DNA from 3 places in the Arthrobacter sp. S2(2024) genome. Region 1 is predicted to be linked to each of the others. Evidence: predicted binding sites of a transcription regulator. Region 1 holds the regulator's gene; each other region holds the start of a gene.

The links. Region 1 encodes HrcA, which represses chaperone genes, less so after heat shock. Its sites were predicted from a motif close to TTNGCACTCGNNNNNNNCGAGTGCNAA; they were not measured.
Region 2: a site for HrcA is predicted at 1,701-1,727, ahead of groL (chaperonin GroEL). Genes of this name have one in related genera too.
Region 3: a site for HrcA is predicted at 1,469-1,495, ahead of groES (co-chaperone GroES). Genes of this name have one in related genera too.

The regions. Positions count from the first base shown of each region.
Region 1 is NZ_JAYKZI010000003.1:335,237-338,702, forward strand. Features, by position in the region: gene VLA65_RS08065 (DUF4870 domain-containing protein) at 1-79, opposite strand, end outside; gene VLA65_RS08070 (DUF3097 domain-containing protein) at 183-1,040, opposite strand; gene hrcA (heat-inducible transcriptional repressor HrcA) at 1,221-2,234, shown strand; gene dnaJ (molecular chaperone DnaJ) at 2,302-3,432, shown strand; gene VLA65_RS08085 (16S rRNA (uracil(1498)-N(3))-methyltransferase) at 3,435-3,466, shown strand, end outside.
Region 2 is NZ_JAYKZI010000001.1:600,938-604,403, forward strand. Features, by position in the region: gene groL (chaperonin GroEL) at 1-1,488, opposite strand, end outside; gene VLA65_RS02710 (ABC transporter substrate-binding protein) at 1,785-3,041, opposite strand; gene VLA65_RS02715 (cold-shock protein) at 3,137-3,340, opposite strand.
Region 3 is NZ_JAYKZI010000002.1:493,573-497,038, reverse strand. Features, by position in the region: gene VLA65_RS05945 (class I SAM-dependent methyltransferase) at 1-931, opposite strand, end outside; gene VLA65_RS05940 (hypothetical protein) at 1,009-1,419, shown strand; gene groES (co-chaperone GroES) at 1,644-1,940, shown strand; gene groL (chaperonin GroEL) at 2,027-3,466, shown strand, end outside.

The sequences.
Region 1 (3,466 bases):
GCAGCGCGTTGGCAGGAACGCCGTGGTACTGGGACTGGCCCGAGGTGCCGTCCCGATCGTCAGGAGCGTTGTCTGCCACAGTTTCTTCCTTCGAGTGTCTATCGGTGCAGTGTTGCTGTCCCAGAATACTTGCTTGGCACGCGGTCAGCCGACCAACTGCTGTCCCCTACGCAGGTAATTCATCACGGAACGGTCAGGAAATCGATCACTTCCTCCACGCGACCCAGCAGAGACGCCTCCAAATCGGCATAGCTGTGGACGGCGCCCAGCAGCTTCTGCCAACCCAGTCCGACGTCCTCGGCCGTTTCATGCGGCCAGCCGAACGCCTTCAGGATCCCGGTCTTCCAATCCGTGCCCCGCGCGATGGTCGGCCATTGCTCGATCCCCAACACCTTGGGCCGGATTGCCTGCCAGACGTCCACGTAGGGGTGTCCCACGATCAAGACGTTTCCCGCGGCGCCCGGCAGGGTCATGGCGTCGGCAGCAATCCGCGACTCCTTCGAATCCGGGACCAAGTGGTCCACAAGGATCCCGAGACGGCGGCCCGGGCCAGGGGAGAATGCGGCTATTGCCGCCTTGAGATCGTCCACGCCGTGCAACGGCTCGACGACGATACCCTCCACCCGGAGATCATCTCCCCACACCTTTTCCACAAGTTCGGCGTCGTGCTTACCTTCCACCCATATCCGGCTCGCCTTGGCGACTTGGGCCCGCTGGCCGGCGACTCGGACGGATCCTGATGCTGTCCTGCCTGCTGGCGCCGCCCTCTTGGCGGCGGCCGGGCGTGGGGCAGGCGGCAGGAGCTTCACGGCTTGTCCCTCCAGCAGGAATCCGAAGCCAAGCCGGAACGACTTGGCCTTTCCCCGTCGATCCTCCAGCACCACAATGTGCATGCCTCCGGACTTCTCCACCCTGGTCACGGCCCCGACCCAGCCGGACTGGACGTCTTCGAGAACCATTCCGCGTTCAACAGGAACCTCAGGCAGTTGCCGTTTGGCAGGCGAGGAGAGGTCTTGTGGGCCCCAATTGTCGTAAGACACGGTCTTCACACCACTTTGCGCTAGGGGATCGGTCACGGTCCGTGGCATTGCGTGGGACCGCGCGGGAATCATGTTCGCCGCGAGCGGTACCAATGCTAACAACGAGGTGGCTCATACTAGACTTGTTAGCACTTGGGCATGTTGAGTGCTAACTGTTGAAATGTTGATTGGAGGTGGGCAGTGAGCGAACCACGCAAGCTTGAAGTGTTACGCGCCATCGTGGAGGACTACGTTCACTCCCGCGAGCCGGTCGGTTCCAAAGCCTTGGTTGAACGGCACCATCTGGGAGTGTCGAGCGCAACCATCCGCAATGACATGGCCCTCTTGGAAGAAGAAGGCCTCATTGCCGCACCGCACACGAGCGCCGGCCGCATTCCCACGGACAAGGGTTATCGCCTGTTCGTCGACCGTATTTCCGAGGTCAAACCACTTTCGGCCGCCGAGCGCCGGGCCATCCACTCCTTGCTTGAGGGACCTGACGACGTCGAGGACATCCTTGAGCGCACCGTCCGGCTCCTCTCCCAACTGACCAACCAGGTCGCCGTCGTGCAGTATCCGCACCTGAGCCGCGCGCGCGTCCGGCACATTGAGTTTGTCCTTTTGGCACCGCGCCAGGTCCTGGCGGTGTTGATCGCCGATTCGGGCAAGGTGGAACAGGGCGTTGTGCACGCAGCGACGGACACCACCGACGACGAACTCATGGCCTTGCGGGCGCGATTCCTTGGAAGCATCGCCGGCTCCCAGCTCGACCTCATGCCGCAAGTGCTGCCATCGGTGGTTGCCCTGTGCCCGCCGGGGCTTCGGAACCTTGCCGGCGCCCTTGCCCACGGCCTGGAAAGGCTTGCCGAGCGGAGCCGCGACGAACGCATGGTCATGGCAGGCACGGCAAACCTGGCCCGCTCCAACGTGGACTTCCCGCTGAGCATCGGTCCGGTCCTCGAAGCGCTTGAGGAACAGGTTGTCATGTTGCGGCTTTTGTCCGACATGGCGGAAGACCCCCGGGGCGTCACGGTGAGTATCGGCCGCGAAAACCCCTACGACGGCCTCTCCGAGGCTTCGGTGGTTGCCACGGGCTACGGTCCGGGCAGCAGTGCCAAGATCGGCATTCTTGGACCCACCCGCATGGACTATCCCAACACCATGGCGGCCGTCCGTGCCGTCGCTCGCTACCTTTCCCGCATTCTGGGCGGCTGACGGCCTCGGCTGGAAACCGCCCCGCAAGAAACGCAGTGGAACCGTAAACAAGGAAGAGATACCGACTTTGAGCAGTCACTATGACGTTCTGGGCGTCTCGCCGGAAGCAACCGGCGAGGAGATCAAGAAGGCCTACCGCAAACTCGCACGTAAGCTGCACCCCGATGTGAACCCCGGGGCCGGCGCTGCAGAGGAATTCAAGGCGGTGACTCACGCTTACGAGGTCCTCTCCGACCCACAGAAGCGCCGCGTCTACGACGCCACCGGCAACGAGAACGGGACCGACAACGGTTTCGGCGGCGGCTACGCGGGCCAGGGATTCGCCTTCCAGGACATCTTCGACACCTTCTTCGGCGGAGGAGGTGGCGGCATGCAAGGCCCCGCATCACGCATGCGCCGCGGGCAGGACGCCTTGATCAGTGTCCGCATCGACCTGCGCGAAGCCGTCTTCGGTGTCAACAAAAAGCTCGAAGTGGACACTGCAGTCATCTGTCCCACGTGCGAAGGCTCATGCTGCCGACCGGGCACCCACCCGGAACGCTGCGACATCTGTGGCGGCTCGGGCCAGGTCCAGCGGGCCGTGCGCTCGATCCTCGGCCAGGTCATGACCGCCGCGCCGTGTGGATCGTGCGAAGGTTTCGGCTCGATCATCAAGGATCCCTGCAATGAGTGCAACGGCCAGGGCCGCATCCGCAGCCGCCGTTCACTGACCGTCAAGGTGCCTGGCGGCGTCGCTACCGGGACCCGCATCCAGCTGTCGTCGCAAGGCGAAGCAGGCCCCGCAGGCGGGCCTCCAGGCGACCTCTACGTGGAGATCCGGGTCAACAGCGATTCCACCTACATCCGCGAAGGCGACGACCTCCACGCCACGCTGAGCGTCCCCATGACCGCCGCGGCGCTGGGTACCGAGCTCCAGCTTGAGACTTTCGACGGTCCCCAGGAAATCGACGTCAAGTCCGGCACGCAGTCCGGCGAAGTCATCACCCTGCGCGGGCTGGGCGTCACCCATCTCCGCGGCTACGGCAGGGGAGACCTCAAGGTGCACCTTCACGTTGAGACGCCCGGCAAGCTCGACGCCGCACAGGAAGACCTGCTTCGCCAACTGGCCAAGTTGCGCGGGGAGCAGTTCACCGAAGGCAAGCTTGTGGCCAGTGGAGGTATGTTCGCGAAGCTGCGGGACAAGCTCGGTAACCTGTAGCGGTGAGCAACCCCGTATTCTTCACAGCTGCCGG
Region 2 (3,466 bases), on a different contig from region 1:
CTTTACGGGGTCGTTGACGCCGGCAGCCAGCAGGTCCTCGTAAACGCCGGTTGCAGCGTTCAGGCCGTGGCCCGACGGCAGGCCGCGGACCTTGTCGATGACAACGCCCGGCTCAAGGCCCGCGTTGTAAGCGATCTGCTTGAGCGGAGCGTCGATGGCAACGCGGACGATGTTGGCGCCCGTTGCTTCGTCGCCTTCGAGCTGCAGGTTGGCGAATGCCTTGGCACCGGCCTGGATGAGGGCAACGCCACCACCGGCGACGATGCCTTCTTCAACGGCAGCCTTCGCGTTGCGGACTGCGTCCTCAATGCGGTGCTTGCGCTCCTTGAGCTCTACCTCGGTTGCGGCACCGGCCTTGATGACTGCAACGCCACCGGCCAGCTTGGCCAGGCGCTCCTGCAGCTTCTCGCGGTCGTAGTCGGAATCGGAGTTCTCGATCTCGGCACGGATCTGCGCCACGCGGCCGGCGATGGCGTCGGCGTCGCCGGCACCTTCGACGATGGTGGTCTCGTCCTTGGTGACAACAACCTTGCGGGCGTTGCCGAGCAGTTCGAGGGTTGCGTTCTCGAGGCTGAGGCCGACCTCCGAGGAGATGACCTGGCCACCGGTGAGGATGGCGATGTCGGCGAGCTGTGCCTTGCGGCGGTCACCGAAGCCCGGAGCCTTGACGGCAACGGACTTGAAGGTGCCACGGATCTTGTTGACGATCAGGGTGGCCAGGGCCTCGCCCTCGATGTCTTCGGCGATGATCAGCAGCGGCTTGTTGGACTGCATGACCTTCTCCAGGACCGCAACGAGTTCCTTCACGTTGGAGATCTTGGAGTTGACGATCAGGATGTACGGGTCTTCGAGGACCGTTTCCTGGCGCTCTGCGTCGGTGACGAAGTAAGCGGAGATGTAACCCTTGTCGAAGCGCATGCCTTCGGTGAGCTCAAGCTCCAGGCCGAAGGTGTTGGATTCCTCGACCGTGATGACGCCTTCCTTGCCGACCTTGTCCAGGGCTTCAGCAATGAGGTTACCGATTTCGGTGTCGCCGGCAGAGATGGAAGCCGTGGCTGCGATCTCTTCCTTGGTCTCGATCTCCTTGGCGGAGGCGAGCAGCTCACGGATGACGGCGTCAACAGCCTTCTCGATGCCGCGCTTGAGGGACAGCGGGTCGGCGCCGGCAGCTACGTTGCGCAGGCCTTCCTTGACGAGAGCCTGGGCCAGGACGGTGGCGGTGGTGGTGCCGTCGCCAGCGACGTCGTCCGTCTTCTTGGCAACTTCCTTGACCAGCTCGGCGCCGATCTTCTCGTAAGGATCGTCCAGCTCGATCTCCTTGGCGATGGAAACACCATCGTTGGTGATCGTGGGGGCGCCCCACTTCTTTTCGAGGACGACGTTGCGTCCACGCGGGCCGAGGGTGACCTTGACGGCGTCGGCGAGGATGTTCAGACCCCGCTCGAGACCGCGGCGTGCCTCTTCATCAAATGCAATGATCTTGGCCATAACGGCGGTAGTCCTTTCGGGACAGTCGTTAAGAAGGTGCCTTCACTGCGGTGCCCGCGACGGACGATCCTTCACATTCGGCCTCTGTACGCCGCGTGCTCCGGATCTCACCCCAGCAAGGTTTTCTTTGTTCCCCCAGGCACCGCCACCATTTCCATACGGCCGGAGCCGTGAAGGATTAGCAGTCAATGCCTGAGAGTGCTAATCAATAATTAGCACTCACCCGAGGAGAGTGCAAGCAGGAAGAGCCGGAAACTACTCGCCACGCCCAGGGAATTCGCTACGGGCACAAGCCGTCACGGAGTCCGGGAGGCCGTCTCTTTGCCACTGACCCGCGCAGTGTTGTCAGCCCCGTAGGTGAAGACCATGTAATTGGACGAGGTAACGTCCCCGTTGGCGTCGAACCCGATGGTGCCGGACTCGCCGTCGTAATCCGGGAGCTTGGCCCCCTTCAGCACCTCGACGCAGTCCTTGTATGAGGCACAAGACGTACGTTCTTTCGTTGCCGCATCGCCCGACGCCGGACGCACTCCGCCGGACACAGTGGTGAGCCAGGCCGCGATCGAGCCTCCCGCATCGTCGCCCGCCGTTGAGGCGGCAAGCGCCGCGAGGGTGACGGCGTCGTACGTCTCGGCAGCGTAGGTCGTGTCCTTGAGCTTGGGGTCGATGCCCGTCAGCTCGGCTTGGAACTCCGCACTCGGGAAGACGCCCGGAAGAATTCCCCGCGCGCCGTCGAGGCCCCCTGCACCGAGCGCGGTTCCGTATTGGCGGATCGCGCCGTCGCTCAAGATCAGGCTCTTGCCGCTCAGCCCCGCATTCAGGAGCTCAGCCAGGGCGCCTTGGGCGCCATCACGGGCAACCACGACGACGGCGTCCGGCGTACCGGACTTGATGCCCGCCGCGGCGGGAGCTGCTTTGCCTGCCGCGAATTCCTCGTTGGACACGGCGTCCATTCCGAGGCCGCGGGCAGCGTCCAGGACCGCTCCCGAGACGCGCGTACCGTAATCCCCGGCTTCGTGGAGGACCGAAATGCGCTTGGCGCCGGCGTCGCGGGCAAGCTTCGCCAGGACGCTGCCCTGTGCGGCATCAGCGGCAGACGTGCGGAAGTAGAAGCCGCCATTCTTGTAGCTGCTCAGCCCCGACGCCGTGTTCGCCGGCGAGATGAGCGGAATCCGGGCGGGAGAGAGCACATCGATCGCGGCGGGCGCATGGCTCGAATCGCTCGGCCCCACGACGACGTCTGCGTGGGCGGACATCAACGCCTTGGCTTGTGCAGCCGTGTCGGCGGTGAAGGCCGCCGCGCCGGCCCCTTGGCTCGCGCCACTGCCTTCACCGGCCGCCGTCGCCGGAAGCAACTCGACGGGACGGCCCTTGTATCCGCCGGCGTCGTTGATTTGTTTGACAGCCAACTTGGCGGCAGCCAGCTCGGACTCGTTGAGGAATGCGGAACCACCGGTATTGTCCAGGATCACGCCGATGCGCAGGACGCCGTCACCGCTCGGCGTAACCGAGGCAAGCCTGGCGTTGCCGACGGGGGCGGAACATCCGGCCACTCCAAGGGCCAAGGCTGCCGAAGCTGCAAGAAGAGAAACTACCCGGGACCGGCGCGCTCCGAGGGGCCAGGACAGCTCTGTTGCCGCAACACCCACTAGATAAGCCGCACGCTTTCTGCCTGCGGGCCCTTCTGGCCCTCGCCCAGTTCGAAGTCGACGCGTTGTCCTTCTTCGAGCGCACGGAAGCCATCCATCTGGATGGCGGACCAATGCACAAAGATGTCGTCACCGGACTCATCCACGGTGATGAATCCGTAGCCCTTTTCGGCATTGAACCATTTGACGGTTCCCAAAGCCATGATCCCCACACTTTCAACTAGCAGTGGCCGGCTTCCGGGATCTCCGGGCCAGCTCACAACTACTGTAACCACAGTCACGTTGCCATAGCGCAACCTTGGGTGCGGGTGGCCGCAATGTTATTGAGG
Region 3 (3,466 bases), on a different contig from region 1:
CCACCAGGTGGCCGCCCAGCCGGAGTGCGACGTCGGCCACCAGGCCCGCACGGATCACCGCCCCGTCCGGTTCGTACAGGTATCCCTCCACGGGCCCGACGTCGGGCACCGGACCGCCGTCGAAATCTTCGGCGCTGGTGATCTCGGCTGCGCCTTGCGGCCCGAGTACCAGGGCAGCGCGGCGGATGCCGGGACGGGCGACGTCGTTGAACCACAGCGTCACTTCCGTGACGTCCCCGCCCACCGAAACCCACTGTGCCTCGCAGCCGGCCGGTACCGATTCGTGCGGCATGCCCGGGCCCATTTTGACCCCGACGGACTTGCCGGTCGCCGCCAATGATTCAACGAAAGACAACGGCGGCGAGAACGCCTCCGGATCCCAGATCCGTTTGGTTCCCGACGACGACGTCGTGCGTCGCGCCGGATCGAGCCACACGCCGTCGACCCCGTCGAGGGGCACCGAGGTTGCGTCGGAGTGCACTACCGTCGCGTGCGGGAACGGAATGAGGTTGATGGTGGCGCAGGCTGCGGTGGTCTCGTCGAGCTCCACGGCGGTGACCTCGATGTCCATGGAGGCCATGGCCATGGAGTCCGCTCCGAGCCCGCAGCCCAGGTCCGCCACGTGCCGCGTGCCTGCCTTGGCGAATCGCTCGGCGTGCCTGGCTGCAACATTGAGGCGGGTGGCCTGTTCCAGGCCGGCCTGGGTGAAGAGCATCTGCCGGGCGAATTCTCCGAACTTGGCCTCGGCCCGGGTGCGGAGCCTGGATTGGGTGAGGACGGCGGCCACGAGCGCGGGGGAGTGGCCGTCTTTGCGCAGGCGCGCGTTGAGGGCGAAGGCTTCGCCGTCGCGGTATGGTCCCAAGGATGCCAGGAGTTCCCAACCTTCCGTTGTCAGCAAAGGGGCAATCTGGTCCTGGGGTGTGTCAGCCATGGGAACCAGCCTAATGCTCGCCCGTCATAGAGTGCGGAGGGGGAACCGCGACCACCCGGGCGGATAGGGTTGATGCCATGGAAGACAACCCAGTACGCCAGCCTGACGACGCCAATGGTTCTCCCTTTGCCCCCGATAAACGTCCCTTCGCCGGAAATCTCTCCAAGTATGCCCGCCCCGCACTCATCGTCGGTGTTTTGATTGCCGTTGTCTGCATTGCGCTCTTGATCATTATTTTCTTCCTCGACTCCTTCAACGCGGCCACCTACTCCATGACCGGAAAGAGCGTCCAGGACGCCACCGACGAGGCCCGGGACATCCGTGACACCTACACCGGTGCCCGCATCGCAGCGATCGTCGGGCTGGTGGTGTTCGGCGTCGTCGCGCTCGCCAGCGGCGTAGTGCTCTACCTGAACCGCGGAAACGCGCCGAAGGAAGACTATGACGACGGCGAGGACGTCGACTTCGACGACCTCGCCGGTCAATGAGCTACTCGAGCCGCAAGTGGCGCTTCGGGCGTTCACCCATGACGGAATTCTGGCACTCGCCTTGACCGAGTGCTAATGCTTACATAGAGTCTTGATTAGCACTCTCCCTAGGCGGGTGCTAATCATGCCGCCAGGCACTTACCGGCACCGCGACGACGGTAAGCCCGCCACGGCATCCCTGGTTTGATAGTCCATGTACTACCTCACGTAAAGGAGAGATCCGAGTGTCGGTCTCCATTAAGCCTCTCGAGGATCGCATTGTTGTCCGCCCGCTCGAAGCAGAGCAGACCACGGCTTCCGGCCTGGTCATCCCGGACACTGCACAGGAAAAGCCGCAGGAAGGCGAAGTTGTCGCAGTTGGCCCCGGCCGCTTCGACGACAACGGCAACCGCGTCCCCGTCGACGTAACCGTCGGCGACGTCGTCATCTACTCCAAGTACGGCGGAACTGAAGTCAAGACCGGCGGCAACGAATACCTCGTTCTGTCCGCCCGCGACGTTCTGGCGATCGTCGTTAAGTAATTCCCTGGATCCCGCATCGCAGATCGAGTCGGACTTCTTCCGGTCGAATCAGCGGTGCGGGTTTTCCGTCTTGAAAGGACACAACCATGGCAAAGCAGCTTGCGTTTAACGACGCTGCCCGTCGCTCGCTCGAAGCAGGCATTGACAAGCTCGCCAATACCGTCAAGGTCACCCTTGGCCCGCGTGGCCGCAACGTCGTTCTGGACAAGAAGTGGGGAGCTCCCACCATCACCAACGACGGCGTGACGATCGCCCGCGAAGTCGAACTCGACGACCCGTATGAGAACCTTGGTGCGCAACTGGCCAAGGAAGTCGCCACCAAGACCAACGACGTCGCAGGTGACGGCACCACCACCGCCACCGTGCTGGCACAGGCACTCGTCAAGGAAGGCCTGCGCAACGTTGCCGCCGGAGCCGCACCTGGCGAAATCAAGCGCGGCATCGAGGTTTCCGTCCAGGCCGTGGCTGCCCGCCTCCTGGAGAACGCCCGCGAAGTTGAAGGCACCCAGGTTGCCAGCGTTGCCGCGATCTCTGCCCAGAGCGATGAGGTCGGCGAGCTCCTCGCCGAGGCTTTCGGCAAGGTCGGCAAGGATGGCGTCATCACCATCGAAGAGTCCTCCACCACGCAGACCGAACTGGTCCTCACCGAGGGCATGCAGTTCGACAAGGGCTACCTGTCCCCGTACTTCGTCACTGACGCGGAACGCCAGGAAGCTGTTCTGGAAGACGCCCTCATCCTGATCAACCAGGGCAAGATCTCCTCGCTGCAGGAATTCCTGCCGCTCCTCGAGAAGGCCCTGCAGGCTGCCAAGCCCCTCTTTATCATTGCTGAGGACATCGACGGCGAGGCACTGTCCACGCTGATCGTGAACCGTATCCGTGGCACCCTGAACGTCGTTGCCGTCAAGGCTCCGGGCTTCGGCGACCGCCGCAAGGCCATGCTGCAGGACATTGCCACCCTGACCGGCGCCCAGGTTGTTTCCCCGGAGCTCGGCCTGTCCCTGGACCAGGTTGGCCTCGAGGTCCTCGGCAGCGCCCGCCGGATCACCGTCACCAAGGACAACACCACCATTGTTGACGGCGCCGGTACGCCTGAGGACGTCGCAGCGCGCGTCGCCCAGATCCGTGCAGAGCTGACCCGCACCGACTCCGATTGGGACCGCGAAAAGCTGCAGGAAAGGCTTGCGAAGCTGGCAGGAGGCATCGGCGTCATCAAGGTCGGCGCAGCCACCGAGGTCGAGCTCAAGGAAAAGAAGCACCGCATCGAGGACGCAGTGTCCTCCACGCGTGCTGCCCTTGAAGAAGGCATCGTCTCCGGCGGTGGATCCGCCCTCATCCACGCCCTCAAGGCACTGGACGAGGACTCTGCCGTCAAGGCACTGGAAGGCGACGCGGCTGCCGCCGTCGGCATCGTCCGCCGTGCCCTGACCCAGCCCCTTCGCTGGATCGCCCAGAACGCCGGCTTCGACGGTTACGTCGTCGTGGCCAAGGTTGCCGAGCTGGAAGCCAACCACGGCTTCAACGCG